DNA from 3 places in the Jeotgalibaca porci genome. Region 1 is predicted to be linked to each of the others. Evidence: riboswitches for the same ligand, from Rfam matches in the RefSeq annotation. Region 1 holds a riboswitch; each other region holds the start of a gene.
What was found. Region 1 has a riboswitch for lysine ahead of G7058_RS12035 (ABC transporter permease subunit). Riboswitches for the same ligand answer to the same signal wherever they lie in the genome.
Positions count from the first base shown of each region.

Region 2: it holds a riboswitch for lysine, as region 1 does, so the genes downstream of both, lysA (diaminopimelate decarboxylase) here and G7058_RS12035 (ABC transporter permease subunit) in region 1, are expected to answer to the same signal.
Region 3: it holds a riboswitch for lysine, as region 1 does, so the genes downstream of both, G7058_RS04535 (YfcC family protein) here and G7058_RS12035 (ABC transporter permease subunit) in region 1, are expected to answer to the same signal.

Region 1 is NZ_CP049889.1:164,384-175,523, forward strand. Features, by position in the region: partial or broken gene G7058_RS12035 (ABC transporter permease subunit) at 1-991, opposite strand, end outside; lysine riboswitch at 1,070-1,217, opposite strand; gene G7058_RS00975 (glycosyltransferase family 32 protein) at 1,354-1,980, shown strand; gene G7058_RS11955 (hypothetical protein) at 2,174-2,296, opposite strand; gene G7058_RS00980 (hypothetical protein) at 2,476-2,817, opposite strand; gene G7058_RS00985 (magnesium transporter CorA family protein) at 3,005-3,946, opposite strand; gene G7058_RS00990 (VOC family protein) at 4,087-4,932, opposite strand; gene G7058_RS00995 (metallophosphoesterase) at 4,954-5,772, opposite strand; gene ybaK (Cys-tRNA(Pro) deacylase) at 5,852-6,352, opposite strand; gene G7058_RS01005 (manganese-dependent inorganic pyrophosphatase) at 6,420-7,349, opposite strand; gene pflA (pyruvate formate-lyase-activating protein) at 7,445-8,206, opposite strand; gene pflB (formate C-acetyltransferase) at 8,315-10,543, opposite strand; gene parC (DNA topoisomerase IV subunit A) at 10,826-11,140, opposite strand, start outside.
Region 2 is NZ_CP049889.1:1,176,266-1,187,405, forward strand. Features, by position in the region: gene G7058_RS05990 (methyl-accepting chemotaxis protein) at 1-910, opposite strand, end outside; gene G7058_RS05995 (DNA-3-methyladenine glycosylase I) at 1,024-1,569, shown strand; gene G7058_RS06000 (thioredoxin family protein) at 1,576-1,977, opposite strand; gene G7058_RS06005 (YbaN family protein) at 2,172-2,543, shown strand; gene dapB (4-hydroxy-tetrahydrodipicolinate reductase) at 2,737-3,447, opposite strand; gene dapA (4-hydroxy-tetrahydrodipicolinate synthase) at 3,444-4,325, opposite strand; gene lysA (diaminopimelate decarboxylase) at 4,318-5,586, opposite strand; lysine riboswitch at 5,676-5,845, opposite strand; gene G7058_RS06025 (beta-galactosidase) at 6,246-8,303, opposite strand; gene G7058_RS06030 (sugar ABC transporter permease) at 8,317-9,168, opposite strand; gene G7058_RS06035 (carbohydrate ABC transporter permease) at 9,171-10,427, opposite strand; gene G7058_RS06040 (extracellular solute-binding protein) at 10,453-11,140, opposite strand, start outside.
Region 3 is NZ_CP049889.1:873,730-884,869, reverse strand. Features, by position in the region: gene G7058_RS04550 (MATE family efflux transporter) at 1-474, shown strand, start outside; gene G7058_RS04545 (YeiH family protein) at 515-1,522, shown strand; gene G7058_RS04540 (hypothetical protein) at 1,828-2,418, shown strand; lysine riboswitch at 2,464-2,609, shown strand; partial or broken gene G7058_RS04535 (YfcC family protein) at 2,692-4,083, shown strand; gene G7058_RS04530 (YdbC family protein) at 4,262-4,474, shown strand; gene G7058_RS04525 (zinc-ribbon domain-containing protein) at 4,529-4,864, shown strand; gene G7058_RS04520 (DUF975 family protein) at 4,876-5,616, shown strand; gene G7058_RS04515 (HIRAN domain-containing protein) at 5,717-7,693, shown strand; gene G7058_RS04510 (DegV family protein) at 7,955-8,803, opposite strand; gene uvrC (excinuclease ABC subunit UvrC) at 8,860-10,641, opposite strand; gene G7058_RS04500 (vitamin B12-dependent ribonucleotide reductase) at 10,981-11,140, opposite strand, start outside.

The DNA.
Region 1 (11,140 bases):
ATGGTTCTTACAATCCCAAGAATCATCCCAATGAACAATCCGATGATTGTTCCGATAATTGATATATAAATGGTTACCCAGGCGCCTCTTAGAAAAAGGGGGGCATTATTTGAAAATATACTCCATAAATTACTCAAACGAATTCACTCCTTGGTTATTGCGCTGACGGCTGAGTCAAAATTGCCTCTTCCATCAATTTTTGTTGCTCTTCAGCAGATATCCCTTCCAGAATTTCATTAATATCTTCTAGGATATCACTATCTTTTTGAACGCCGATTGCGATTGTTGTGTCTTCCGGATTTGTTTCGAAGCCATCTTCAAATTCAATATAAGTAAAATCTGCATTTGCATTTGAAGCACTAATCGCTTCTGGCATTTCTGAGACATAGCCGTCAATCACACCGGATTGCAATGCAACACGGATAGCTGAGAAATTCTCCATTGCCGTTTGTTTTTTTACGTCTTTTATTTGGTCAATCATATTATAGTGAAAGGTATTTAATTGCGCTGTCACTTTAGCGCCGCTAAAATCAGCCAAGGTTTTTGCATCCGCATAATCGCCATCAGATGCGACGACCATTACAAGTTGGGATTCTAGGTAAGGAATACTGAAATCAATGGTTTGCTTTCTTTCTTCAGTGGGGGACATGCCAGCGATAATCGCATCGATTTTGTCAGATTGTAGCGAAGGCACTAAACCATCCCACTCCGTTTTAACAATGACCAACTCTTTGCCCAAACCTTCTGCAATCTTTTTCGCGATTTGAACATCATAACCACCTGCAAACTCGCTCGATTCGTCTATTGGAACAGCACCGTGACTGTCGTCCAGTTGTGTCCAGTTGAAAGGCGCATAAGCAGCTTCCAAGCCAACTACAAAAGTATTATCTTCCGAACCGGCAGTATTTGTATCTGTCTCTTTAGAGCCACATGCAGCCAAAACCGCTGCTGCGCTAAATAATAAACTTGCTAATTTGAATTTCTTTCTCATTTTTATCCGCTCCTCTTGAAAAAATACAAACAAAAAAACCATGAGCAAAAGGCTCACGGTTTACCGTCCTTTTGCCCCAACATGAACAGCGCATCGATGAATATAATTGGGCATTATATTCTGACAGTGCCATGCTTATTCAGCATGACCCCAGTATCTAAAAGATACTTCGGCGAATTCCCCTTTCGTTTCCTACTGATGGTTTTCGCGGCCTCTAGTTCATATTGACTTTTGTTATGGATGTAACTATAACGCATAATAATATTACTGTCAACTCACTATTTCATGGTATTCTCATAAAGTTGTTATTATTAGTTAATATAAAGCGAATTCGTTATAATGAGAGACATGGAGGGATGAATATGATACCTAAAATCATTCATTATTGTTGGTTTGGTGGCAATCCACTCGGTGAAGCTGAAGAGAAAATGATGGCTACTTGGAAAAAATATTGTCCGGATTACCAGATAATGGTCTGGAATGAAGAAACCTTTAATATTGACGAAATGGGCGATTATGTAAAAGAAGCTTACGAGGAAGAGAAATGGGCTTTTGTGTCTGATGTGGCTCGTTTATTTGCCTTAAAAGAGTACGGTGGTATCTATATGGACACGGATGTCGAAGTACTAAAATCCTTTGATCCACTTCTGCAACAAGACGGCTTCATGGGCTTTGAGATTGAGACTACCATTTCAACAGCCGTAATCGCAGCCAAACCGCACCACCCGACATTTGAACTACTATTTTCTGATTATAAAAATCGGCATTTCAAGAATCCGGATGGGTCATTGGATGAAGAAACCAATGTCGACCGTATAACAGATATATTACAGGAAAAAGGCTTGGAGCTGAATAATGAGTTGCAAGAAGTCATGAACCTTACGATTTATCCCCGGGTTTATTTTTCTCCAAAAAGCTATTGGACACATGAAATTAATGACACCAACGAGACCTATGCCATTCACCATTATTCAGGTTCTTGGTTATAAAAAGAGACATCAAGAGCAGTTTATATACTTCCCCTAAAGTAGACACTTGAAAAAGTAAAACTACTTTAGGGGCTTTTTTATGCGTTCGAATCGAAAACATACAACCGAAAAAGATGACTCTCTCATGGTGGCACAGGGTATTTCCTTCACCAAACCCTAATCACCCAGAAGAACCAAAATCGCCAATCATTACTCACTTTAGAACAAATTGGATAAAATCCTTTGTATCTTGAATCGTTTCGTGTGCATTCCAAGTAGCGTATTTCGCAACAGCTTCGTCAGAAGTATAGGCAAATAAATCCTCGGCGTCAGCCATTGTTATTTTTCAAAGGTTAAGGCTGTACGCTGCAGAGCCTTCGGAATCGCTTATTCTTCAACGGGGAATGTTACGCAGGATATTTTGGATGCAGCCATGTTTGAACGGCTAACTTCATAGCACTGGGTAATACCGAGGAATCTATTATTTATAATCAGTTGGGACAGATAAACCGGCGACTAACTGATTGTAAAACTATTTACATCGAGTTCGACTGCGAAAACTACCGACCAACTGATTGTAAAGCTATTTACATCGAGTTCAACTGGGAAATCCGACGACCAACTGATTGTAAAACTATTTACATCGAGTTCAACTGGGAAATCCGACGACCAACTGATTGTAAAACTATTTACATCGAGTTCAACTGGGAAATCCGACGACCAACTGATTGTAAAACTATTTACATCGAGTTCAACTGGGAAATCCGACGACCAACTGATTGTAAAACTATTTACATCGAGTTCAACTGGGAAATCCGGCGACCAACTGATTGTAAAACTGTTTACAGCGCAATTCATTTGCTAGAGGCCTTTTTCTATAGTTTTAGCCATTACTTCCCAGGTGCCGATTATCACGAACTTGCCTCTGAAAGTTATAAAACCCCATGTTGGGCGAACAAAAAAATGCCATGCATGACAATTATCATACATGACACAATCTATTTTTTATTTACCTGTATGTCCACCGATTCTTGACGTCTCTTTTTTACATATAATCTTTCCGTTTCAACCAGAGAAACACAATAATACTAATCAAAGCTGAAATCCCCAGCATAATCAGAAACGCCCAAGGACTCTTGTCTATCGGCAAATCCACGTTCATTCCCCAGAATGAGCCAATAATGGTAGGAATCGTCAAGACAATGCTGAATGACGTTAGAAATTTCATGATGTTATTCAGATTATTCGAAATAACGCTTGAGAAAACTTCACTTAAATGATCAATCATCTCGGTCGACTCTTTGACCATTATCGATGCTTGGTTGGAGATGACGCGAATATCATGCAGAAATTCCCGCCCTCTTTCATCTTCCGCAAATATATCTTTTTCGTGCATACGCTTAAATAGTTTATGATTTTCAAAAATACCTGTCTCAAAGTAGACTAAATTTTTGTGAATCGCAATGAGTTTGTAAAAGGCTTCATTCTTGGTTGTATTAATAATGTTCCGTTCCATATCGTCAATTGTTCTATCAATATCAGCGATTTTGTCGAGATACGCATTCGTCAACTCCCATAATAAATCCAAAAAGATATGATTTGTTCCCTGCTTGGTTGAGTCATTCGAAATGACTTTTTCTAAAAATGGAACATTACTGGAGCAAACCGTAATCATTTTTTTACCGACAAAAATAATTGAAAGCGGAAGCGTCTCGTACTCACGATAGGCATCAAACCTATATTTCGTATGCGGATACAACACCAACAATAAGGAAACCTTCTCACCTGTTTTCGTTACGACTGTCTCTTGGCGCGGGACTTCATAGTAATCAAATGCATCTGTGACAAAGTCTACTGGAATACCTAACTCATGGGTTAAATAATTAATTTCTTCCTCAGAAGGACTTTCAAAATGTAACCACTCTGCTCTGTGGTAATCCGTGGTTTCCTGGTACAACTGATTGTCATCTATCGTATACCCCTTCATCACACTCACCCTATCATCTGTTCATTTGAATTGAGTATAGCATAAATACAAGTGATTTCAGACAAAAGAGCTTTCCTTGATAACGAACAAAAAAAAGAAGCGGGACTGTAATATCCGCGCTTCTTTCATAATGTGAGAGTCTAACCAACTACTACGCGCATTTCAATGCCGCTGTTGTCTTTTACGATAACAGTGCCGTTTTCTTGCGTGTATGGGTAATTCTTTTCATCCAATCGCTCAACTAAAGCAGTCAGTTCCGCTTCGCTTGGCACTATCCATTCGTAATAAGCCATACCCAACTGACCCGCTATAGGTGCTGGTAATTCTTTACCTGCCCATGTATTTGAACCTAGGTGGTGGTGATAGTCTCCTGAAGCAAAGAATTTCGCTTGTCCTGAGTAATCAGATTTTAATCCTAATGGTATTAACGTTGTATAGAAGTCTTCTGTTCCTTGTAAATCATGGACAGTCAAGTGGACGTGACCCATGATTGTTCCTACTGGCATACCCGCAAATGGCTTCTCAACAGTTCCTAGAACACCCTCTGCATCCATTTGAATGGTAATACCTTCGATACGGCCATCTTCACGACGGTCCCAAACAGATTTTGGCTTATCGACATAGATTTCAATTCCATTTCCTTCTGGGTCGTTAAAGTACAGTGCTTCACTGTAACCGTGGTCGCTTGCACCACCAAGAGGGAATTTATTTAGGAGCAAGTAGTATAAATACTCTCCCAAATCTTGTCTTGTTGGTAATAGAAGTGCCAAGTGGAACAGACCCGCTGTCAATGTTTTCTGTCCTTGCGGATCCACTTTAACCAACTCTACCAACGGTGTTTTTGTTGCTTCGATTCCTAATACTACATTTTCTGAATGTGAATCGAGAACAGTTAAACCAATAACTTTTTGGTAGAACTCACTCATTTTTTCTAAATCTTTAACGTTTAGAACTACTTTGCCTAATTTCCAATCTTTTTCTGTCATACTAATCCTTCTCTCTAAAATTTATAGTGTAAATGTTTCTATTGTATAAGCTAGTTCTGATACCGGATCATCTGTATACCAATGACGCCCATTTCCTAAACAGGCACAATAATAAGTGATAGCATCTTCTACTAGTGTTTTCCTAAAGTGAACGTGTCCCATTACGCTTTTTGTTATGGGGTATTTGTCGTACAGCGTCATATAGCTGCGACTTCCCAAAAATGCGTTGTAATAATCATAGACACGATGTGGGAGAGGGACAATAAATTGTGGATGCGTCACGACATGTGTCATTAAGACGACGCGTTTATCGGCCACTTTTTCCATATCCTTTTCTATCTGAGCCAACATTTCCCGGGAAACGTCTCGATCAGACTTTCCCCAATGAACGTACAAGCGGTCATTCCAACCACCTACCCGGAGTTTCTTAGCTTCAAACTCCTCTTCTGTATACTTGTTACTTGCAAAACCATAATCATACCAGCCAGGATTACCTACGACAGCATACGTATCATTCACAATAAAAGGATTTGCGACGAGTGATTCCTCGCGTTCATTGAATAAGAGATTGATTTTGTTCGTATCGGTCTCTTTATTTCGAATGGACCAATAATCATGATTTCCTGGTACAAAGAGAATCTTAGAAACACGATGATTCTTCATTTTATCAAGAAAGGCGAGTGACTCTCTGTAATCAGAGCTAATGTCCCCTGCAAGCAGTAAGACATCGATTTCGTTATGATACAGGTATTCTGCCAACAACGAATCATAGGATTGGCCCGGAGCAAGTTTACGCTCATTTATGTCAATGTGGATATCGGATAATACCCCGAATTTCAAAATAAACGTCTCTCCTTTCACTTACTAAATAATAGTATATCACATTAATTCGAATTTGGAATACTTTTATTCATACTTCTTAAAAAGAATGTGATTTCATTGTCACAGCGATAAATTTAGCTTGAGTTAAGGCTTGCAAATCGGTTGGTTTCAGTTCGACTTGCAGCCCTCTTCTACCCGCAGAAACAATAACCGTCTCTAACGCTTGAGCCTCTTGTGCCAGAAAAGTTGGATACTGTTTTTTCATTCCAATTGGAGAAGTGCCGCCACGAATGTAACCCGTCGTTTTCTCTAATTCTTCCAACGGCAGTAATTCAGTCCGCTTATTTCCACTGGCGTTTGCTAATAACTTAAAGTTAATTTCAGCGGTCGCTGGAATACATACGACAATCGGCCCGGTTACGTTTCCTACTACTACCAAGGTTTTGAATACTCTCTCGAGAGGGACTTCGCCATTTTTGACCGCGCTCTTTGCATCCAAATGATTTTCACTCCATGCATATTCATGAATCTTATACGGAATTTTAGCCTGTTCTACCATCCGCATGGCATTTGTTTTGTTGATCTTCTTTTTTGCCATTGTCATCACTCCGGAATCTAAAAAAATAGAGAATCAGGTTTCCCTTATTCTCTATTTAGTCAGTTAATTATTTCGTGTATGCCTCAGTTAATTGTGGGACGATTTGTTTTTTACGTGAAACAACACCTTCTAGGAATGCTGTTTGATTTTCGAACGTAACATTAAATGCTGTCTCAGCTTTGTCTGCGCCATTTCCAACAACAAGAAGCGTTGAGTCGCTCTCAACGATGTTCGTAATCATCAAAACAAATAAATCATAATTCTCTGCTGCATTTTCTGCTGTCATTAAGCTTACTAACTCTTCTTGACGTTTTAGGACATCTTGAATATCGACTGTATTTACTTGACCAATGCGGACGGACTTATCACCCATTGGGAATGACTTCGCATCCAAATCCAGTAATTCTTCGCTTGATTTACTATCAAGGTTCGTCCCAGCTTTCAACATATCCATACCATACTCAGCCACATCAACATCTGCAATAGCAGCCAATTCTTTAGCTACAGCAACATCTTCCGGCGTACAGGTAGGAGATTTGAATAACAAAGTATCAGAAATAATAGCAGAAAGCATCAAACCAGCAATTTGTGCTGGAATTTCGATTCCTTTTTCTTGATACATTTTGTAGATAACCGTGTTAGTACAACCAACCGGTTCACTGCGGTAGTATAATGGGTTCGCAGTTTCGAAGTTAGAGATACGGTGGTGATCAATAACGTATTTAATCTCAACGTTTGTAATATCCGTTGCACTTTGTTGGAATTCGTTATGGTCTACCAACGCTACTGCTGAAACTTCATTCGACACCGTATTTACAACACGCGGTGCTTCCCAGTTAAAATGATTCAAAGCAAATGCTGTTTCTTCACTTGGTCCTTCGAATGCAACAGCCTCAGCTTCAACGCCACTTTCATTCAAGTAGTGAGCAAATGATATTGCAGATGTAATCGCATCTGTGTCCGGATTTTGATGACCAAAAACTAATAATTTTTCCATAATTGACCCTCTTTCATCTATCTATATGTATGTATGATATTAAAAAAAAAGGAAAAGGGCAACGAAATTTCGCCTTTTTCCTTTTTTATCACTGATTAAACGTTTAAATAACCGTTGTATTCATCGCAGCGCAATAATTTACGCGCATTCATAACGCGTTCGTGTGTCGGCGACTCGATACCTTCTAATTTATACGGAATTCCCAATGCTTCGTACTTGTAGACACCCATCTTATGATACGGCAGAATTTCGACTTTTTGAACATTCTTCAAGGTTGCAATGTAGTCGCCCAGGCGGATTAGGTATTCATCATAATCAGATCGTTCCGGTACTAATACGTGACGGATCCAAGCTGGTTTTCCAATTTCAGATAAGTATTCTGTCATTTCCAAAATACTCTTATTGGACCACATCGTTAATTTCTTATGGCCAAGGTCATCAATATGCTTAATATCCATCAGAATAAGATCAGTTACTTCCATTAACGCTTCGAATCTTCCAAAAAACGGCTCATCACGTGTAAAAGGTTGCCCACACGTATCTAAGGCTGTATTCACACCGAGTGCTTTCGCTTTAGTAAATAGTTCAATAATAAAATCAATTTGAAGTAAGGGTTCACCACCGCTGACGGTAATCCCACCCTTTTCTCCCCAGAACTCGCGATATTGAAGAGCCATGTCCAGAACTTCGTCTGTTGTCATTTCATTTCCGCCACCAATATTCCAGGTATCAGGGTTATGACAGAATTCGCAACGCATACGACACCCCTGCATAAATACAATAAAACGAATACCAGGTCCATCCACGGAACCAAAACTCTCAGTTGAGTGTACAAAACCTGTCATTGGGTTAGTCATAAGTCATTTCTCCTCCACGATTTCTTGTGATTTTCCGACCAAAAGGAAAGAGCGTGTCTCATTCCCTTTGGTCGAAAACGGAGGCAGGGCCTCCGCATTCGAATAGTATTACATGCTTTCGTGCATTGTACGGCTGATAACATCCATTTGTTGTTCGCGCGTCAATTTCACAAAGTTAACTGCGTATCCAGATACACGGATTGTCAATTGTGGGTAGTTCTCTGGGTGCTCCATTGCATCCATAAGTGTTTCACGGTTGAATACGTTAACGTTCAAGTGGTGACCACCTTTACGTACATAACCGTCTAACATGTTTGATAGGTTTTCTTCTTGCACTTCATCTTCACGTCCCAAAGCTTTTGGTACGATTGAGAATGTGTTTGAGATACCATCTAATGAGTAACGGTATGGAATCTTCGCTACTGAAGAAAGACTTGCTAAAGCACCATGTGTATCGCGACCATGTTGTGGGTTAGCACCTGGAGCGAATGGTACGCCTGCTTTACGCCCGTCTGGTGTAGCACCCGTACTCTTACCGTAAACAACGTTTGAAGTAATTGTTAGGATTGATGTTGTATGTTTTGCATCACGGTAAGTTTTGTGTTTTTTAACTTTACTCATGAAGTCTTTCAACAACCAGACTCCAATTTCATCCGCACGGTCATCGTTATTACCGTATTTTGGATAATCGCCTTCGATTTCAAAGTCTACTGCAATTCCGTGTTCGTCGCGGATTACTTTAACTTTTGCGTGTTTAATCGCTGAAAGAGAGTCGATTGTTACAGAGAAGCCAGCAATACCTGTTGCCATTGTACGCATAACATTTGTATCATGTAGTGCCATTTCTAAATCTTCATAACTGTATTTATCATGCATATAGTGGATAACGTTCAGGATGTTGATATACATACCAGCAACCCATTCGTTCATCATATCGAATTTTTCCATTACTTCGTCATAGTCTAAGTACTCAGAAGTAATTGGTTGGTATTTAGGACCAACTTGTTTTCTTGTAACTTCGTCCACACCACCGTTGATTGCATACAACAATGATTTAGCCAAGTTCGCACGCGCTCCGAAGAATTGCATTTGTTTACCGATACGCATTGCAGATACACAACAAGCGATTCCGTAGTCATCGCCCCACTCTGGACGCATTACATCATCGTTTTCGTATTGGATTGAGCTTGTAACGATGGAAATGTGTGCACAGAAACGTTTGAAGCCTTCAGGCAAGCGTGTTGACCATAGTACTGTCAAGTTTGGCTCAGGAGCAGTTCCCATGTTTTTCAATGTTTGTAGGAAACGGAATGAGCTCTTAGTTACGAGCGTACGGCCGTCTTCACCCATACCACCGATTGCTTCTGTTACCCATGTTGGGTCTCCAGAGAATAGTTCGTTGTAATCTGGTGTACGAGCAAATTTAACCAAACGTAGTTTCATTACAAAGTGATCAACGATTTCTTGTGCTTCTTTTTCTGTTAACGTACCGTTTTCTAAATCACGTTGGATATAAACATCCAAGAATGTAGAAACACGACCTAGGGACATTGCTGCACCGTTTTGTTGTTTAACAGCAGCCAAGTAACCAAGGTATAGCCATTGGAATGCTTCTTTAGCTGTTGTAGCTGGTTTAGAAATATCAAATCCGTAGATGTTTCCTAATTCTTTCAAGTCTTTCAATGCGCGATATTGCTCGCTCATTTCTTCACGTAAACGGATAATATCTTCTGACATTGTGCCGTTACCAAGAACTGCGAAGTCTTTTAATTTTTCTTGCATTAGGAAATCGACACCGTATAATGCAACACGACGGTAATCTCCGATAATCCGGCCACGTCCGTATGCGTCTGGTAAACCAGTGATGATTTTGTTTGAACGTGCGTTACGCATTTCTGGCGTATAAACGTCAAATACACCTTGGTTATGTGTTTTTCTGTAGTCACGGAAAATATGGGAAACTTCAGGATCGATTTCGTAACCGTAAGCTTCTGCTGATTGCTCACTCATACGGATTCCGCCAAATGGTTGCAATGAACGTTTGAAAGGTTTTTCTGTTTGGAAACCAACAATTTGTTCTTTGTCTTTATTCAAATAACCTGCATCATGGGATGTGATTGTTGATACGACTTTCGTATCCATATCAAGTACGCCGCCAGCTTCCATTTCTTGTTTCGTTAAGTCCATTACTTGAGCCCAAAGTTCGTTTGTTGCTTCAGTTGGTCCTTCCAAGAATTCTGCATCGCCTTCATACGCTGAGTAGTTTTGTTGGATAAAATCGCGAACGTCAACTTCTGTTTTCCAAGTCTTGCCTTTGAAACCTTGCCATTGTTCCATAACTAAAATCCTCCTAATAAATACCTGTTTTTTTAATTTGTGAATTATGTAACACCTTTAACAAATTCATTATAACACGTTTTACAGTTTGTGCAATGTTTTTCATGCATTTTGTTATTTTTATGTTTCAACTTCTAAAAAACCGATACGCACCCTTATAAATCAACGTTCTTAAAGATAAATATTATTAATCACTTAATTCATTATTTATCTTTAAAAATAAAAACAGCCTCCATCTGTATTATATAACAGATGGAGGCTGTTTCAATTGTATCGATACAGTTAGCTTTCTGCATCCAATTGTGAAATGGGATACAACTTCTTGATAGCATGAATGTGTCCATCTTCGCTCTCAACAAGGATAGACGTGCCATTCGTATAGCGTGGTGTAAAGGGAACATTTTTGCTGATCAGTTCTTTTACTTTCCCACGTGTCGTCTTAATGGTGTACAAGTCTTGGCTGTCTGGATTTGAATCCATATACACAATTCGGTGCGGATTTGTTTTTAGCTCTTTGATTAACATGAGTCCGCGCTTCGCTCTACCCAGACGGGAAATCTCACCTGTTCTGAAACGCTTCGCATTCCCTCTTTGGGT
Region 2 (11,140 bases), 1.0 Mb from region 1:
GCACTTCACTCGCTGAAAATGAGAGGGTCTCACTTTGTGTCATTAAGGCCTCTGCGCTTGTTTTCATTTGATTAATAATGGAGAGAAGATGCGTTTGCATATCGTTTGTAGCTTGCGTCAATGCGACTACTTCCCCGCCACCATCAACCGGTAAAGGCTCTTGATTTAAGAGGCCCGATTTAATCGTGTTTAAACGATGCATCACAATTTGAATTGATTTGGCAAAATCACGTGAGAATAAGAGTGCTACTACAACTGCTAACAAACTGATAACCGCGACACCCATTGCCAAAATTAGTGCGCCTCTATTTGTATTAGCGACTAATACTTCCCCATTCAACTGAATCGCTGCCGAATGCGAATCTGATCGTTCTGTTATCGCTGCTAAAATCTCTTCTGCTTTTGGATTTGCGTACGTGTTCATATTCTGAACAGCTTGTGCGCGTTGTTTATCTTTAAGAACAGTAATAATATTTTCTTGGACATAAACTTCCCATTCTGACAGACTTTCAAAAAGGTTGTCTGTCGTACTATCAGCGTCAAGAGCGGTAATTTCTTGCTGATAAGTTTCACTCTCTTTTACATTTTCATTAAAATTGAGTAGATATCTACCTTCACTTGTTAACAGATAACCACGTAAATTAGCAACACGTTGGGACATCAGATAAGACATTTTTTCGTAACTTTGCACCAATACCATATCTTCATCGATAATTTTTTCGACATTTGCATTTACAGATCGAAACATCAATAGCGTTGAAGCACCGATCCCAATCAAAAAGAAAATAAAGACTGAAAAAATGATTAATAAGCGTGCACGAATTGACCGGTATTTGAATTGTAACTTTCCCCATTCGAATCCCCGTTTTGACTTTTTCATCTTAATTTTCTTTGCCCCTATAGCATCCAACCTGCAACACTCCTTTAAGTGAATTTTAGATACAGTTATCTCTTTTCATATCGGATTCAAAAATAAAATGTTAACCTTAGATATGAGGAAATTTTAATAAAGGAGTGGCGATTATGGTAAAGCGTTGTAAATGGGCCGGAAATGACCTGACTATGCAGAAATATCATGATTATGAATGGGGAGTGGCGCGTTACGATGATACCTATCTCTTTGAAATGTTGACGTTGGAAGGCGCACAAGCGGGGTTATCGTGGCAAATTATATTGAATAAACGCGAAGATTACCGCGAAGCATTCCGACAATTTTCTGTGGCCGAATGTGCTGTATTGACTGATGATGAACTCGAGGAAATACGCCTACAGACGGGCGTCGTTAAGAACAAACTGAAAATTCGGTCCGTTCGTTCCAATGCCATTGCCTTCCAAAAAATCCAAATGGAATTTGGCAGCTTTTCAAATTATATTTGGGGATTTTCAGAACCTATTATCAATAGTTGGGAAGAAGAAGCCGATGTTCCTGCTCAAAGTGACCTTTCTGATCTGATTAGTAAAGATTTGAAAAAACGCGGGTTCAAATTTGTTGGTCCGGTGATTATGTATTCATTTATGCAAGCAATCGGTATGGTTAATGATCATGTCCGACACTGCGATTTTAAATAAAACCATTTAATCGCCATTCAACAGAGCTGTAATATCTGCTTGGGTATGCGTATGATCAACAAAATCGGTAATGATGCCTTTTTCCAAGCGCACTAATTTAGGCACGGTAACGACTTCATTTGCAGCGATAATATCTTGGAAGTTTTTGTCATTTTTGTGTTTATCGGTATCATATTTATAAACTTCGGTACCTGTTTCTTGGATGGCTTCGTTCATTAAAGGTTCAAATTTACGACAATACTGACAGGTATCACGACCAAAATACAAGTAAGCGACTTCTTCAGCCATCACTGCTTCATAGGCCGTCTCATCTTTCACTTCCGTAACATAAGATTTTGGACGTGTAAAAACATAAATCCCTCCCAATAAAACAACGAGGCCAGCAAGAATCATTATTATTTTTTTCATGAGAATACTCCTTTTTGGTTTATTTTAGACGATTATACAGCTGAATTATAACATTTTTTCTTAAAATCATGTTGTAAAGCGCTATCAAAAATGCATTCTCATTTAGTTTGTGATATTATTTACATATTCATTTTAAACTGCTAGGATGCCAATCGCTCTGCCTCTAATCGCTCAATTTTTAATAAAAAGGATGAATGACAATTAAACGGACATTCCTACTCACTATAGGAGTCATTTCTTTCGGTTTGGGAAGCGTTGGAACGATTCTACCCATTTTGCCAACAACCCCTTTTTTATTGTTGGCCGGATACTGTTTCGCCCATAGCTCCAGTCGTTTTCATAGTTGGCTGCAAAATACGAAAATTTACAACTTTTATGTTGCCGATTATGCCAAAACAAAAGCCATTCCCCGCCGGAAAAAATGGCAAATCCTATCTAACATATATATTTTAATGGGCATTTCTGTCTGGGCTGCCCCGCTCACGATTATTAAAGCTATTATTGTTGGGTTAATGGCCTTTTTAACGTTTATGTTATTTTGGGTCATTCCCGACCAACCTTCATAAAAAATGACCTGGAAAGGTCTTTTTTTATTTGGAACATAATCGCTTCGCTTCTTGTTCAAAACGTTCCAATAAATAGTGATTAGAACATTTGGGCCTAAAAAATGAGTCGAAATGTTCCAATCATAACTTATTGGAACAAAAGCACTCCTAAATTTGGCCAAAACGTTCCAATCCAAATTTCTTCAGGGCATAGTTACTTTCCAAATAGTACTGCTTCCATATCGTACAATCCTGCTTCTTTATCCACTAACCATTTCGCCCCATTCAGTGCACCATTTGCAAAAATATTCTTGGAAAATGCTTCGTGTTTGAGGGAAATAATTTCATCCATCCCGGCAAATATGACTTCGTGTTCGCCAACAATCGATCCACCGCGAACCGCATGGACACCAATTTCTTTATCCTGGCGTTTGCTGAAACCGTCACGTCCATTCACGAAATCATAGTGCAATGTTTCGTTGATGGTATCAGCAAATAGTTTCGCAGTCCCGGAAGGGGCATCTTCTTTCAAACGGTGGTGCTTTTCAATAATTTCAATATCAAAAAAATCTTTCAAAATCGGCGCATATTCCCGGAGCATCCGGTTGACCAAGTTAACGCCCAAGCTGAAGTTTGCGCTCTTAAGAACAGGAACGTGTGTGGCTAACGCAGCAATTTTCTCTAACTGCTCAGAACTGTGTCCCGTTGCCGCAATCACGACGGGAACGTTATTTTTTTCTGCATACGCTAAAATCGCGTCACATGCACGCGGATTTGAGAAATCAATCAACACATCTACTTTTTCACTGGTGTCATCTAATACCGTCTTCAGTTCCGGAGCAAAAATAACTAATTCATCATTTTCAGCTACGCATTGCTCAATCACCTTTCCCATGGCCCCGTAGCCCACTAATCCAATCTTCAACGTAATTCCTCCTCGAATCGTTCCAGTACTAAAACTAATCGTTGATAGGCTTCCGCTCCCATTTCACCTAATGGCATCCGCAGAGAACCGACCTCCCACCCCATCCAATTCAAAGCTGCTTTAACCGGAATCGGGTTCACTTCATAGAACAAAGCCGCAATCAAATCCAGGTATTTTATTTGTATCGCCAAAGATTCTGCCGTTTTACCATCCAAGTATAAACGCACCAAATCATGCACTTCTTTCGGCATAATATTCGCCCAAACACTGATTACTCCGGTTCCACCGACACTCAACAGCGGCACAATCACATCATCATTTCCGCTATATAAGGCAAAGGTCTCATTAATATATTTGGAAATATTCATGACATAGCTCATATCACCGGATGCTTCTTTGATACCAATAATATTGGGGTGTTTCGCCAATTTACCAACTACTTCTGGCGTAATATTGCACCCCGTTCGACTCGGAACATTGTACATAATAATGGGCACAGTCACGCTGTCAGCAATACTTTCAAAATGACGAATCATTCCTTCATTATTCGTTTTGTTGTAATACGGCGTCACCACCAATAAATAGTCCGCACCCAATTCCGCGAAGGCTTGGCTATTGGAAATAGCAGTTGCCGTACTGTTGCTGCCGCTGCCGACAATCATCGGGACCCGTTTCGCAATTTTATCGTTACAAAAGGCTACAAATTCCTTCTCCTCTTCGAACGTCATTGTCGAAGCTTCACCAGTAGTTCCAAGAATTACCAGGCCATCTGTACTATTTTCAATGTGCCATTCCAATAATTCTGCTACTTTTGGATAGTTAATCCGATTCTCTTCATCCATTGGGGTTACAAGTGCGACCATCGATCCTTTAAGCATGCTTATCCGCCTCCGTTTTTACATCATTTCTGATTAAATCAGCTAAAGTCTGTCGTTTTACAATGACTCGGGACTCCCCATCTTTAACAAATACAACAGCAGGTGTTGCATTCCGATTATAGTTGCTGCTCATCGCATAACCGTATGCTCCTGTCGAATAAACGGCTAAGATGTCACCCTTTTTAACAGGCGGTAAATACACATCATGAATTAAAACATCGCCAGATTCACAATATTTACCCGCCACTGTCACTAACTCTGACTTCTCAGCTGTCATATTATTTGCAACATCACAGGAATAGTCAGCCTGATACAAGCTTGGCCGGATATTATCTCCCATCCCGCCATCGACAAAATAATACTGCTTATTCGGTGTTTTTTTCTGATAACCAATTTCATACAGAGTCGTGCCCGCTTCCGCAACCAAACTCCGCCCCGGCTCAATCATTACTTCCCGAATTTTTACGCCGGTTTCTTGCAATTTATCCTCTAAATACGTCACTATTTGCGCCATATTTTCTTTAATCGGCATCGGTTGATCCGCATCCGTATAGCGAACGCCAAAACCACCACCCAAATTCAAGGTCAACGGTTCCGAAAAGGTTTGTAAATAGCCCAGCATCTTATCAATCGCCGCGTACCACGCATCCATTTCAAAAATCTGCGAGCCAATATGTACATGAAAACCTTCCAATGCCAAATAATCGCTTTTTTTCAGGATAGCTATACAGGCCTCATAATCGCTACTTCCGAAGGCGATTCCGAACTTTGAATCAATATGTGTCGTAACGATATATTCGTGCGTATGTGCTTCAATTCCGACATTTAAACGTATTTGGACCTGCAACTTCTCTTTGTACTCCGCAGCTAAACCAGCTAGCTCTTCCAGCTCCATCACATTATCAACCACCATGTGTTTCACGCCCGTTTCAAGAGCCATTCGCAGTTCTTCAGTCGTTTTATTATTCCCATGGAAATAGATTTTTTCGACTGGCATAGTGGATTTCAAGGCTGTATACAATTCGCCGCTGCTCACAACATCCACGCCCAAGCCGTATTCAGCAATTAAATCCAACATCCCGATGGTTTGAAAAGCCTTTGATGCATAAAGAATACGCGTTTGAAAAACATCCGATTTAAAATAGGTCGTGTAAGCTTCCAGATTAGCCTCAAGTTTCTGTTGATCATAGACATAAAGCGGCGTGCCATATTGCGCCGTCAATTCGCTGGCTTTCACGCCCCCGATAACAAGTTCTTTCATCTCATTTCCTCCTGAATACCGTATTTCTCTATATAAAAAAAGACGCCCAATACCGGCGCCTTTTACACTGTTTACATATCATGATGTAACAATTTGTCAGCGCCTCTACTATTTAGTAGGAGTGATATACGTATTCCCTATACCCCCACGATGAAAACTTGCCAATTTACACCGTTCGGCAATGGTTACCTTTCATCACGCATCATCGAACGCCTTCTCCCTGTGACTACTCTTTTACATTGCTACCTCTTATTCAATTAAAATTAGAATAGCATTAAAAAATATTTTTGTCTACTGAATGCAGCTCGGTATGAGAGCCGTGATTTTTATGCACTTTTATTAGTATTTTCTCAATAAAAAAGAAATTATACCGGCTTACAGACTTATGAGTATCGCTGGACGCCGGTAAAATCATCTAATTACCGGCATACGTCCTATGGTTAACGGCTGAAAGCCGGTCTATTTATCATTCTGCCAACTAAATAGCTCACTCAAACCGATTTAACGATTTTATAGTGACCCTTTTGCGGTAAAAATCTATTATCTTACCATCCATGGAACAAAAAGAAAGCAATGAATAACGTTCCTCCAGAAACTTATAAAACCCTATACTAAAAAAACGTACTGAAACAATGTTTTGTTTCAGTACGTTTCTATCTTTATATTTTTTTGAAAACACGTACACCATAGCCATTCAATGTGATTTTACGTGCCACTTTTTCGCCTGTAATCAAGTCAATCACTTCATCTTCAAATGTAATTGTCTCTTCATCCGTACCAAAGTTCATTACAAAAATGTATGCCGAATCTGGCCCTTTACGAACTTGTACCGATACATTTTCGCTGTGATTTGCTTCAAATGGCGGTATGATAGCCAATTCTTGAATTAATTGATCATAGAAGTCATTTTGGAAGGCACTTTCCGCTCGTGCCCCAATGTAGTAACTGTTACCATCACCATACGTATTTTTCATGACTGCCGGTGTTCCTTGATAGAAATCAGCTCCATATGTACCAATTACTTCTCCTGTTTTCTGTTCAAGAAGAGTCGCATAATCTTTAACCACATAATCCTTACCTTGAAAATTCAAACTATTTTCATCACTCGGATAATACGTGTCAGTCTCTGTAACGGTTAAGCCAAAAACGTTCTCTAGCTTTTCATGCCAACCGCCTTCATATACCAGGTCATTTTCATTCACGACTCCGGAAATATATGTCATTACAACTGTTCCGCCTGCTTTCACATAGGCTTCCACTTTTTCCATAAATGTTGCTTTCATCATATACAGCATTGGAATTACAACCAATTTATAGTCAGTGAAATCTTGGTTCACATTCAAAACGTCAACCGGAATATCACGCTCCCAGAAACGACGGTAATGTTCTTGAGCAGTTTGCGGATAACGTAATGATTCCGAGCTATATCCTTGGATGGTTTGCAGCGCCCATTGATTCTCCCAGTCATAAATAAAGGCTACTTCCGCATCTCGATTAGTCCCAACAACTTCTTCCAATTTATTCAAATAGGCCCCGACTTCTTGAACATCCTTAAACACACGATTTTCAGTACTGTTGTCATGATCTACAACCGCGCCATGGAATTTTTCAGAAGCACCACGTGATTTCCGCCATTGGAAATACATTACACTATCCGAGCCATGCGCCACATGCTGCAGCGAGGAAAGTAAATGCATCCCTGGTCGTTTAGCCTTATTTACATCATGCCAGTTAACCAAACTCGGTGTAGATTCCATAATATAGAAAGGTTGCTGTTTTAATGAACGATATAAATCATCAATAAAACCAACTTTAACCGCCAATTCCTTGTCCGTTTGCGTATCTGAATGCCAGGCAGGATAAGCATCCCATGAAATTAAGTCTACATGCTCTGCAAATTTACTATAGTCTAGCGCTTGGAAAGGAATCAAATCAGCTGTATCTGCCATAAAGTTTGTTGTGATTGGAATATGAGGTGTGAGCTCCCGTAGTGGTATAATTTCCTCTTTATAGAAATCAATGGTTTGATCTGTTACAAAACGTTGCCAATCCAAAGTGAGACCGTGCATAGCATCTTCGCCCAATACAGAAGGCGATTCAATTTCGTCCCAGCCGGAATAACGATGACTCCAAAACGTTGCCCACCACGCCACGTTTACTGCTTCTAAATCATGATTATAGCGATTCTTAACCCATAAACGGAAAGCTTCCTGACAAAGATTACAATGGCACTCACCGCTGTATTCATTTGAAATATGCCACATTAAGATAGCGGGATGATTTTGATACCGCTCTGCTAATTTTCGATTAATCATTTTAATTTTTTCGCGATAAATCGGTGCCGTAAAGCAATGGTTATGACGGCGCCCTTGTAACTCTTGTTCGCGTCGATTATTTACACGGCGAATTTCAGGATATTTTTTCGCCATCCAACTCGGTTTGGCGCCACTCGGAGTGGCAAGGATAACGTTGCCTCCAAAACTATGAATACGATCAATCACTTCATCCAACCATTCAAAATCATAAACGCCTTCTTCTGGTTCCAAGCGACTCCATGCAAACATCCCGATTGAGAATGTATTTGTGTTCGCAATCTGCATTAATTTAATATCTTCTTGTAAATACTCTGGAAGATGCAACCACTGCTCTGGGAAATAGTCCCCGCCATGTAAAAATCTTTTTTCTCGTGTAGCATATATGTTCTCTAGACCTTTCAAACTCAAACACTCCTTATCCTTTTGTACCTCCTGATGTTAAGCCAGACACAAAGTTCTTCTGTAGCAGTAGGAAAACAAATGCTACAGGAATACTAATTAAAATTGCGCCAGCAGCAAACATCGTATAACTTGCTCCCATCACATCATTCACTAAATTATATAGCCCAATTGGCAGCGTATAATACTGTGTACTTCTTAAGATTGTTGAAGAAATAATAAAATCTCCCAGTGGCCCGGTAAAGCCATTCATTGCAGCCACAGCGATCATCGGTTTCGATAACGGCAACACAATTTGCCAAAAAATCCGTGTATGACTCGCACCATCAATACGTGCGCTCTCATCCAAATCGTATGGAATCGTGTCCATATACCCTTTCATCAGATAGGTATTCATCGGAATTTGTCCACCTATATAGAGGAGAATGAGGAACCAATGACTATTAATTAGCCCCATTATTTGAGCAAGTACAAAAATAGCAACGAGTGCTGAGAATTGCGGAATCATCTGTAGCAACAAGAACAACGTCAATCCATTCTGACGCCCTTTAAAACGAAACCGTGAAAATGCATAGCCCGTAAAACAAACGCTCACGACCGTACCAAGCATGGTAAAGATACTAATTTTAAGAGAGTTTAGATACCACTGGCCATAAGGGAGGCTCGCTTTTCCCGAGAATAGTTCTTGATAGTGGCGAATCGTCGGATTTTTTGGAATTAAACTCGTACTTACCAAGCTATTACCTGGATTAAAACTTGCGCCGACCGTCCACAATAAGGGATACAAAATCGCAATAATCACGAAAATTATAAGGGCATAGCTTGCCCCTAATTTAAGTCTTTTTTGCCATTTTCCATTTATAGACATAATTATTCGCCTCCTTTAAAACTATTCGTTCTTCTAAATTGCCACATTGCAATCGTGATAACAAAGACAGAAAGAAGAATCGTCAATGCTGCAGCTATTGCATATTGACTGGACTGCATCGTTAATTTGTAAATCCAGGAAACTAAAATATCCGTTCCACCTGCCGTTGATCCTGCTACAGCCGGACCTCCGCCATTGAACAAGTAAATAATATTAAAGTTGTTAAAATTAAACGTGTATTGCGTAATCAAAGTAGGAGCCATCGCCGTTAAAATAACGGGTAAGGTAATGTTGCGGAATTTTTGTAAAGCCGTTGCTCCATCCATGTTGGCTGCTTCATACAAATCATCGGGAATTGATTGCAACACACCCGTTGAAACGGTAAAGATATACGGGAATCCCAACCACCCTTGAATGATAATCAAAGCAACCCGTGTCCACGTCGCATCTGTCATCCACATGACGGGACTGATTTTGAAAAATGCCAAAATATCATTGTTAATTGCTCCAAAACTGTTATTAAACATCCCTGCAAAAACTAAGATAGTTACGAATCCTGGTACAGCCCACGGTAAAACAAAAATCGTCCGTATTAACTTCTTAAAGTGCAGTTCTTTTTGATTCACTAAAACGGCTAGAAAAACACCCAATGTAATTTGTAATGTGGATGCGAATAACGTCCAGACGACGGTCCATGATAGAACATCGAAAAATGTTCGGCGCCAAATATTTACCGTAAATATTTGTTTAAAAGTCTGTAATCCTACCCAATCAAACAAATTAGCAGGCGGCGAGTGATACAAGTCATAATTTGTAAACGCGAGCGCAAAACTAAATAAAATTGGAAAAACAACTGAAAAAATAAGTAATATAAGAGCCGGTCCACTGATTAAATACGGATACCCTTGATTAATCAAGTTATGATAATTGTCTTTTAAATTTTGAACGGGCAAGCCGTTGTCACGGCGCTTTCCGTTCGCATACGCATCACGGATATTCAGATAATACAAGCCAATACCAAAGGCTAAAACAATAAGTGATAATATTCCTTCAGCTAATAGAAAAACAGAATTATCACGTGGTGTCTCTACACCTAACGTCACAATGCCCCATAATCCCATATTCAGTAAATCAAAGAATACAAGGATAAAAGCAGCAGTTGTTAGAAAGAAAATTAAGGCTTTTAACCATTGTTTATTATAAAGCTGCCCTCCTCCTGGAATAAAAGAGAGGGCAGCAGCAGTTCGTCTATGTTTCATTTTTTCTCCTTCGCATTTTTAAGCGTTAGTTACCACCATGGTTCGCTTGGATTTGGTCTTTAATAGTTTGGACAGCAGTATCCAGCGCTTCTTTAGCTGTTTGCTGTTTAGTTGCAACTGTCTGGAGAGCAGAATCTACTGGCAACCAAACTTCTGCCATTTCTGGAATACTTGGTGTTAATTCAGAGTTTTGACTTTGCTCTGCTACTGCTTGAGCAGCTGGATCCTGTGCAATGGTTTCGTTCTCAGCTAGTACCGTTACTGCAGGAACTTCTTTTGTTATTTCATAACGTTTTAAAGAGTTTTCTTCATTCGTAATAAATTCAACAAATGCTTGTGCGAGCTCTTTATTTTTGGAGTAGCTTGAAACGTTATAGCTTTTCACGCCAACAAACGCACTCATCGGGTTACCGTTTGGAAGTGTCGGGAAAGATACAACTCCGTAATCAATTCCTGCATCACTATAAGGTCCTAAATTCCATGGACCAGAAATAACAGCCGCCGCTTTTCCTTCAGCAAATAAAGAGTCTAAAACATTGATCGCTTGCTCTCCAATCATACCTGACGGAAATAGTCCTTCTTCATACCAAGTAGAAATATACTCAACAGCCTCAACTGCTCGGTCATTGTTTAAACCAAGATCCGTTGTATCATAATTTCCATCCGCATCTTGGCCAAAAATATAGCCGCCATAACCACTTATCAAACTTTGT
Region 3 (11,140 bases), 710 kb from region 1:
ATGAATAATGGAATGGTGCCAATTATCGGTTTTAACTATGGTGCACGCAAACCGGATCGTATTAAAGAAACGATTGCTTTGGCGATTCGCTATGCATCTATAATTATGATTGTTGGATTCGTTATTTTCCAATTGTTCCCGGATGTGCTACTTGGATTCTTTAATGCTTCGCCGCAAATGATTGAAATAGGTAGACCGGCACTTAGAATCATTAGTATTCATTTTATTGCTGCGGGCGCAAGTATTGTTTTAGGCTCTGCTTTCCAAGCATTCGGCTTAGGGAAATATAGTCTGGTGATTTCATTGATCCGCCAATTAGTCGTTCTTTTACCGATTGCGTACGTGATGTCCCTAACCGGAAACATCAATAATATTTGGTGGGCATTCTTGATTTCTGAAGTCACAGCACTTGTACTGGGAATTGGTTTTATGAAGCATGTTAACGTACATTATATTAAGCCACTTTATAATTAAGTAGTGTACGGTTGGTAAAAGAAAGGATGTAGACTTTTAAATGGTTAGTAAAAAACATATGCCAGGATTGTTTCTAGCTTTTGGAATTGCCGTTGTAGCGTATGTTATAAACGCGATTCTTCCTTCTGCGCTTTTGGGGGCAACGCTGATCGCATTACTTTTGGGGATGTTATTAAATCCTATTGTAATGCGAACAGATAGTTATGACAGTGGTATGAAATGGACTTCCAAATATGTCTTGCGGGCAGGAATTATTTTAGCGGGAATCACACTTAGTTTTTCACAAGTGATTGAAGCGGGTAAATACGCGCTTGTCTTGATGGTATTTACATTAGCGACAGCATTTGGCGTCGGCTATCTGTGTAAAAAGGTCTTTAAGATTAACTGGAAATTAGCCAGTTTACTTTCTATTAGTACTGCCATTTGCGGGGGAACCGCAGTTGCAACTTTAGGGCCAACTATTCATGCGAAAAATCGGGATATTGCTTACGCGATCTCCGCTACGTTCCTTTTTGACATGATAACCGTTATTGCTTTTCCATGGATTGGCCAATGGCTGGGCTTGAGTGATACATCATATGGTCTGTGGATTGGGACGGCAGTGAACGACACTTCATCAGTCGTTGCTGCAGGCTATGCATTCTCCGATGCAGCCGGTGTTCTGGCAACAATCGTGAAATTAACTCGGACCTTATTTATTGTGCCGATTGTTCTTATCTTTTCTTGGATTTATGCAAAAAAAGAAACACCATCACAATCAGCGGAAAAAGTGAATATCAAAAATATTTTTCCGTGGTTCATTCTCGGATTCCTCATAGTGGTTGGAATCAGAAGCACCGGTTTACTACCAGAAACAACGGTCGATATTGTTGCCTTTTTATCAAAATTCTTTTTATCCATGGCCTTAGCGGCAATCGGATTGAAGACAAGCTTCAAAGAGATTGCCGGAGTGGGAATAAAGCCAATGGTCGCGGGAGTGGTTATCGACGTATCGGTCGTTTTCGTCTCCCTGTTCGCCCAAGCCGCGATACTGAAATACATGGGCTAGCGTTCTATCAGCAAAAAGTCTGTTCATTTTTGGATGAGCAGGCTTTTTTTGTGGGTTTTTGCCGCGAAAGGCTCACTCAGAACGTAAAATAGGTTTGAGTGAGCCATTTTTCCGCAAAAGGCTCACTCAGATTGCAAAACAAGTTTGAGTGAGCCATTTAGGCAGATTATCGCGCACTCAACGGTAAAAACTCATTTGAGTGCGCGAACCCAACCGCAAAAAATCAATTTCACTATTTCACAGCTAATAATTTGAAAAAATCTAAATTTCACTTAAACTATAAGAAATGAAGCGGGAGGAATGTTATGACAAACCTTGAATGGGTTCACGAACTAGCAAGACTACCAGAGATTGTTGGAGTTACATCGAGAAGTTCACCGGCCGGCGAGAGTTCCATTGTCGAAATCTATTTTAATGCGCCGATTGATAAAGCGTTCATAATAACGAAATTACCGCACACGTACAAAGAGAAAGCCATCTTCACACCAAAAGAAGAAATGAAGTTGTCGACTCACCCATATATGAAAATACTCTATGAAACAGAAGAAGCACTTTTGTCAAAACGCATGATAGAAATACTTCTAAAAGAAGCTTCTGCTTCAATGACAGCTGCAAAAAAAGCTGCCGCGCGTGGGGATGTTCATTTTGTACTCGCTCGTTTCAACCAAACGGTTAATAATTGGAACCACATTATCTACCTGTTAAATAAACAACATTTAGAAAATCAAGAAGGAGCTGCGAAGAAAGCTGCACGCATGGAAGTTACTCCCGCTTATTATCTGGTACGTCTGGAAAAGGCGTATACCTATTTTGCGTCCCATAATCCAGCATTAGGATTTGATGAGTTCAATCGTCTTCATAATGAGATTACACAAATAGTAACAGATAATCATTGATATTCGATGATATAATGTTACTATTGAATGTGATAAATTTGAGTCGATTTTGAAAGAGGACGCAAAAACCAAGAGTAGGGAACGAAAGGGGTTTTTGCCGAAGTATCATTAGGATACTGGGGTACGTTCGAACAGGACGTACACTGTCTAATAAACAAGCCCATTGTTTATTAAGGAGTACTTTCATTATTGCGGGCAGAAGGACCCTGCGAATGCCTTTTGCTATTCGGGGGTATTTTTGTTTCTCGGCTTAATAAAAAAGGAGAGAATACAATGGAAAAAAAGAAAACTTCATTTAAGATTCCTCATACATACGTCTTGTTAATCGGCGTTATGCTTGTGATGGCAATCTTAACATGGATTGTTCCGGCTGGTCAGTTCGAACGAATTGAACAAGCAGGACGAACAATTGCAGTACCAGGTTCATGGCATGCTGTGGATGCAAATCCGCAAGGATTTTTCGAAATCATCAATTCAATTCCGCGCGGTTTAACCGATTCAGCGGCGATTTCATTCTTTATCTTTTTGATTGGTGGCGCATTTACCGTCATTAATGAGACAGGTACAGTAGAAGCATTAATTTATAAATTATCTCAAAAGCTAAAAGGTGCAGAAATATTGGTTATTCCGGTATTCTTGCTGGTATTCGGAATTGCGGGTGCGACACTTGGTTTTTCAGAAGAAACCATCGTCTTTATCCCAATGGGTATTTCGTTAGCCTTGGCACTTGGTTTTGACTCTGTTGTCGGAATGAGTATTATTGCTTCCGGTGCTGCTATCGGATTTAGTGCTGGTTTCATGAATCCTTTCGCGGTCGGAATTGCACAAGGTATTGCCGAATTACCAACGTTCTCTGGTATGGGCTTACGGATTGCGTTGTTCCTCGTACTATGGGTGATAACATCCCTTTACATTATGCGTTATGCATTAATGGTTAAAAAAGATCCAACAAAGAGCTATGTGTATAACAAACTGGATCCTAAACATGACTTAGAAAAATCAGAGTTCGTTGCTTGAGAGAAACGTCACATCTTAGTTGGGTTAACGTTCTTGGCAGGCATCCTAGCAATCGCATTTGGTGTTATTGAGTACGGTTGGTACATTCAAGAAATCGGTGCAATCTTTATGATTACCGGTGTTATTGCAGGTTTCGTTTACGGATATGGTCCAAGTAAAGTGGCTGACTTATTCGTTGCTGGAGCAAAAGATATGGTATTCGCGGCTCTAATCGTGGGTGTGGCACGTTCAATCGTTATTGTAATGGAAGACGGTATGATTATTGATACGATCGTTAACTTCCTTGCAGGAACAGTAGAAGGCTTGCCTGGCGCATTGGCTGCAGTAGCGATGTATGCGATCCAAATCATTATTAACTTCATCATTCCATCTGGTTCGGGACAAGCTGCGGCAACAATGCCAATCATGGTTCCACTTGCAGATGCTGTGGGTATTACGAGACAAACAGCAGTTATGGCTTATCAATTAGGTGCTGGATTCATGGACTCTATCATGTTGACATCCGGTGTGTTGATGGCACAACTTTCTATTGCAAAAATTCCATATAATAAATGGGTGCGTTACCTTGGCCCGTTGATGATTATTTGGTTGTTAATCGGAGTCGTATTTTTAGTATTCGCATACTACACAAATTACGGTCCATTCTAATAGATAGAAATGTAGGAGCTGGGATTTATTTCTCGGCTCTTTTTTCGTGCACAAGTCTGCACAAGTTTGTTTAATTCCTCTTGTTTGTGCAGACTTGCCTCCCTGCATAAAAAATTGCTTTTTTACTAAAAGAACCCTAAACTTATACTCATAATCTATTAAAGGAGTTGCATGAACGATGGCAGATATTAAGTACGAAATTGTAAATCATATTGGCGTTTTAAGCACATCTCCCAATGGTTGGACGAAAGAACTAAATGTTGTCAGTTGGAATGGCGGACAAGAAAAATACGATATCCGTGATTGGAGTCCTGACCATACGAAGATGAGTAAAGGGATTACTCTGAACGAAGCAGAGATTGGGCAGCTGCGTTTATTAATTATTAAATAGAAAGCGAGTGGACCTATGATTCTTTTTTTCGATTTCCTGCCTTTTCATAAAAGGTTGGACTATAACCAGACGCTAACGTGCCAAGAGTGCGGTCACTTCGGCAGGTTTGAAGTATATGTGACGGCTAATCGCTTCCGCTTATTTTTTATCCCGCTTTTTACAATTGGAAAGCATTATGCTGTTCGAACGACGTGTTGCGATACTCTTTATCAGCTAACCCCTGAAAAAGGACGAGCAATTGAAAAAGGACAGTCCGTGACTATTGCTGAAGAAGATTTAACCTTAAAGGAATTAGGGGTGAAAGCAACGACGCGCCAGTGTCGACAGTGCGGACATACCCAAGCAATTGGTTCGAATTTCTGTTCAAATTGCGGACAACCACTCACATGAAGGACGTGTAAATGCTTATGAAAAATAGTGACCTAAGAAGGCAAGGCAGAGAAAATTTACGCGGAAACTACTTAGTTTCTCTCGCTAATTTTTCCATCATTTCAGTAATCGGAGTTGTTTTACAGTCGTTTTATTCGCCAGAATTTGGCAACTCCGTAGCAGAATTTACGAGTAACTCACCCGTATTAACCTTTATCTTATCAATGGTTACTTCGTTTATAATGGCTCTTTTAATGTTGGGGCTACATTGGGGATTTCTAGATATTCAAGATGGTGAACGCATGACAGTTGGGCATATATTCCTACCATATAAATTTAATCCGATTAAAGTCGTCTCATATACCTTTAGAAAGCAACTATGGATAACATTATGGTCACTGTTATTCATTGTTCCAGGTGTGATTAAAACCTATGCGTGGGCAATGGCAGATTACATTTATTATGAGGAGCCCGAATTACCGAATCGTGAAATAATGGCCAAAAGTGAAGCGCTGATGCAAGGTCACAAATGGCGTCTCTTCCGCTTGGAATTTTACTATATTATGATTTCCTTGCTACCGCTACTCTTTTGGCTTGGTGGTTTGCTCTATTTCAGTTTGAACGTATCTGAAGGTCCTGAACAGTGTATGGGTATCGAATTTATATGGATTCTGGCAGGCATATTTGTAGTGCTGCTGCTGACGGCTATTCTGGTACTCTTAATAGAACCACGCCGCAATTCAGCCCGTGCTGCTTTTTATACACACCTATAATCAGAAAATCGCAGCCGTTTAGACTGCGATTTTTGTGTTTGGAAAATAAGAATGTATGTTATCATCAAGTGAGAGAAACAATCCAAAAGGAGGGTCGCAAATGGCTAATCAGGAGAGTATCTATCATATATTATTAAAACAGCGTGAAGAAAATCCCGCTTTACCGTATGTCTTTCAAGATATCGAAACTGCAGGTCGAGAGGATACCTTATTTATCCTGTTAAGCGAAGGCGTTCCTTATAGTCAAAAAGAAGACATGGCGCGTGAGTGCTGTGACGTACTCGAACAGGCGATGAGAACGGGCGAACAAGAAAAATTGGCACAATTCCTCGTCGAACATCCGATTCGTATGTTCTTCATTGAATTGCGTGAGCGGCTGCGTGTACTCGTTGAGACGGGAGCCTTTACCCAAATAGACTTACATGATTTTGGCATGAATTTAGCCCGTAATAGCCAACAAGCTGAGTTGGTGAAACTCGGTATTATCCTGTTGGGCTTTTATCCCCATGATTTGACGCTGAAAATATTCAAAGTTTTGGGGTATCACAGTGATTTTACTATCTACGTATCAGAGAGTATTCACCACGCGCATTTCCATCAAAATGAGATTTTATTTGACCTCGTTCAGCACACGGCAGGCTACGGTCGTCTGGCCGCTTTGTTCCAACTGAAACCTGTCACTACGGAACAACAGCAGTGGATTGTGAAGCACGGTGTAAAAAGTACGATGCTATCGAGTATTTATGTGAATGTCGCCCTACAAAAAACCGATATTCGCCGTTACTTATTTGAAACAGAAATTGATGCAGCGAATTATCAGGATTTTATGTATATCATTGCTTACCAAGAGCAGATTGAACAAAAGTCGTTAGCAAGCGAAGCGTTGACGTTTATGGAAAAGTTAGTTGAGAATCGTGAATTTGCCAATACCTTCATTGACCAGGCTGCATTGGTTACCATCTGGCTAAAAGTGATTGATAGTTGGAAATACGATTATCACTATTTAGATTCACAAACGAAGGCTACCGATAAGCTGAATAGCTATTGGAATTACCGCTTTGATCGCTATGAGAAATTGATTCGTACCATCGAAGTTTATTTGAATAAGCCGAAGTGGGAGCACACGTTGCTGAAAGAAATGCGAAATCCAGGTGAAACGGACTATCTCGTTGTGAACGCTTTACAGTTTCTAGAATTAAAACCAAATTTTCGTAATTTTGGTTCTTTATTGACGCGCAATCCATTAGGTCTTAATTTACTTGATTTCTTCCTCGTTCACTATCCGGAAATATATTTCCAGGATGCAAGTGATTATCTGTTCAGTTTGGTTAGTGAGCAGCTTTTCGAACTGCCTTTATTATTCAGTGAAGAGACCGAACCGGATTCGAGTGATTTGGTGAAAATTAATATGTGGTTGGAAGCATTGGTAAAAAACATGATTGAAAAAGATTTCTTTGATATTGAATGGTGTATCAAGCTGCTAAATTATTATCAACCAAAATTGCGTCGCTATGCGTTACTTGTATTGCGTAAATATGCAGACGAGTGGGAAGATGATGAAACAGTTTTAACAGCATTGGAAACATTGAATGAGATAGAAGAAAATAAAAAAAATAAACGCTTGATTTCGCGTTTACTTTATACCGAAATAGGGACTCAAAAAGAAATAAAGTACTTACCGCTTTTAACGCCGGTTGAACAAGAGGTAGCTTCAGACATTGTGATACTAGGAACAAAAATTGTTGGAACTGACTTTGTTGATTTGACGGCTGTCGAAGAAAACGTCAAAAAAGGAAAAGTTCTACAACTGGTGCGTGAGCCGGATAACGCCTATGATCCGCATGCGATTGCGGTGACATTTGATGACGGATTTATATTGGGCTATATTCCGCGCAATGATAACAATATCCTTGCGGCCTTAATGGACAATGACGAAATTCTCTTTGCTCGTTTTGAAAGTGAAGATTTAGACGACGAGGACATCAAAATAAGTGTGATGTTGCGTAAAAAAAATCGACCGCCTTTTCCAGATAAAACGACTGGCGGAAACATTGTTCCATTTCCACAAAAAAGATAATAAAGCGAGGCCGTGAATACCAAAATTGTGGTATTTCCGGCCCCGCTTTTATTTAACGAATATAGTGGCGTAAACGTGCTCAAAAAGGCAGATCCGACATCCGCTTTGTCATGGTTGTTACTGCTTTATCAGCTTACAAACATGATACACTTGGGCTTCAGCCCACAGTGCTACTGAAATAATGCGCGGATGGTCTTCGCCCATCCTGTGCTTATTCGCTCCAGTGATTCGGATCTAAACGCCTTTTTTCCCACACTCTCCTTATTTATACTGATTCATGAAGAACAATCCCAGGGTGCCAATTCCCGTATGCGCGGCAATAACCGCACCGATTGGGTAATCGATAACCTCTTTAGGACCAAATTCTGCTTCAATATGTTTCTTCATTTCATTTACTGTCTCGAAATCGTTCGTATGAACAATCAAAACTGTTTGTTCGTTCATATGAGTTGCTTCGCTCAATCGATCATACATACGATTCAGTACGCGTTTACGACCGCGGAATTTCTCTTGTGCTTCCAGTTTACCATCCACAACTTCAAGTAAAGGATGGATGTTTAATAATCCGCCTAGAAAAGCACTAGATTTGGACAAACGGCCACCTTCAGCCAAGTAGTTTAAATCTTCAACCGTAAATATAGAAGTTACATTATCAGCCATAAATGTAATACGTTCAGAAATAACTTCTGCATCAAAGCCGTCTTCTATCATTTGAATGGCTTCGCGAACCATCAACCCAATTCCTAAAGAAGCTTGACGAGAATCAATAATCCGCAGATTAAAATCAGGATATTCTTCTCTTACTTGTGAGCCGGCTAATACCGCCGCTTGATAGGTTCCAGATAAGTCAGAAGATAGGGCAATGTACAAGGCGCTCTCGCCTTCTGCAGCCAACTTTCTAAACGCGGTATCAAATTTATCTAAAGGGACTTGACTCGTACGTGGGTGTTTTCCTTCTTTAATTAGTGCATAAATTTGGTCGTTTTTGATTTCGAACATATCCATATATTCTTTATCGTCCACGATAACAGATAATGGTACCACAATAACATTATGTTCTTCCAAATAGGATAACGATAAGTCGCAAGCACTATCAACGATTAATTTCATTTTGTTTCTCCTCCTTCACTATACAGATAGCGTCTATTTAGTATAACATGTCCGACTTATTTCGGCACTTCTGTTTTAAATGATTCTTTGATGTTTTCTGCGACCTTTAACGGGATGCCAAGCTTCTGAAATTCTTCGAGCTCGGCTTCGCGCATTTTTTTCATCGTTTTGAAGTGTTTCAAAACTTTGGTCCGCGTCTTCGGACCGACACCCTCTACTTGATCCAATTGGGAAGAGAAACTGTTTTTTCCTCTAACTTGGCGGTGGAAAGTAATGGCGAAACGGTGGACTTCATCTTGAATCCGTTGCACCAGATGGAATGCTTGGCTACGCGGATCTAATTCCACTAGTTCATCGTTAAATAATAGGGAAGCTGTGCGGTGTTTGTTATCTTTTACCATACCAGCAACCGGGATATCCAAACCGAGTTCATCTTCCAGAACTTCTTTGGCAGCACGCACTTGTATTTTTCCGCCGTCCATCAAAATCAAATCGGGTAGCGGCTTCTGTTCACGCAAGAGCCGTGTGTAACGGCGACGAATGACTTCTTGTGTAGTCGCAAATTCGTGACTGCCTTCAACTGTTTTTATTTTGTATTTCCGATACGCTTTTCTTTCCGGCTTCCCGTCCTTGTAAACGACCATGGCAGAAACCGGATTTGTACCCTGGATATTGGAATGGTCAAAGGCCTCAATCGTCTCAATATACGCGATTCCAAGCGCTTCGGACAATTCTTGGATAGCTCCGACTGTTTTGTGCTTAGAACGCTCAATCAGCAAAAACTTCTCATTGAGGGCCAGTTCACTGTTGGTCGTTGCCAAGTCGAGCATACTTTTTTTGTTCCCGCGTTTGGGAATACGAACGGTTGTCTCCAAGGTCTCCGCCAACAACTCTGTGTCAATCCCTTTCGGCACCAATATTTCTTTTGGCAGAATATGATTTTGTTCTTGGTAAAACTGCATAATAAATGACAATAATTCGTCTTCAGGCGTTCCGTAGCAAGGAAAAAGAGCAGCTTCACGTTTGATGATTGTCGACTGTCTCAATAAGAACACTTGAATGGATAACCAACCTTTATCCATAAAGAAGGCAAAAACATCACGGTTGGTATAATCACGCGACATAATGGTTTGCTTTTCAACCGTTGTCTCAATGTAACGAATTTGGTCACGGTAGTCAGCAGCCTGCTCGAAATCCAACCGCTCTGCAGCATCGTGCATCTTTTCAACGAGATTCTGTTTGATTTCTTTCACTTCGCCATTTAGGAAACGGCTAATTTTTTGAATTTGAGTTGCATATTCTTCTTGAGTAACGTCATGGTCGCAGCAACCAATGCACTGGCCCATCGAATAATAGAGACACGCACGTTTGGAATTGCGGGCACATTTCCGCAACGGGTAAACTTTCTGGATGAACTGTTGGGTTTCCGTAGCAGCATAGACATGGGGATAGGGACCAAAGTAAACACCGCCGTCATCTTCTACGATAGACGTAATGATGAGTTGCGGATCTTTTTCGTTTGTCACTTTTAAATAAGGATACATCGTTCCTTGTTTTAACTTAATATTATATTTTGGTTGGTATTGTTTAATGAGACTGATTTCCAACAGGAGTGATTCCTTGTTGGTTTTCGTTACAATGAATTCAAAATGGTCGATATCAGCAACGAGGAGCGCTGTTTTACCCTCGTGTTTTTGTTGGAAATAAGACTTAACACGGCTTCGTAAATTTTTCGCTTTACCGATATAAATGATTTCATTTTCGGAATTTCTCATGATATAACAACCTGGCAAGTCGGGCAGAAGCGCAAGTTTACTATGAATTTCTTCTCTTGTCATATCTTTCAATCCTTTAATTTCTAGTGTAATAAGTATACCACGCTTTTAAATGTTTCGAAGCTTAGACAGCTTGGAGAGGAAGGCCTCAAGCTCTCTATCCAAAAATTAGGCAGATTATTCCTTCAAACTAGTATGTATGCGGAACGGAACTGGGTAATGAAGCACCAATCATTGCTCACTTTGGAACGGAACTGGGTAATGAAGTACCAATCATTGCTCACTTTACTTTACATAAGACAAACACGTGAAAACAATTGATGTTCCCTCAGAAGCTTATAAAACCCTAATACAACAAAAAAGTCGCGAGCGGCAATCCGCTCACGACTTCAATCACTTCTTTTATAGTCCACACTTCAGTTGTGCTGCACAGTTGTTACATGTGTTACAGCCACCTAAATCTTCAACCGTACCGATACGGCAGATTGGACACGTATCGCCAATTTCATTACCAATCGTTACGTCTGTTGATTCCAGGTCAACAATCGACTCAACTAAGAAC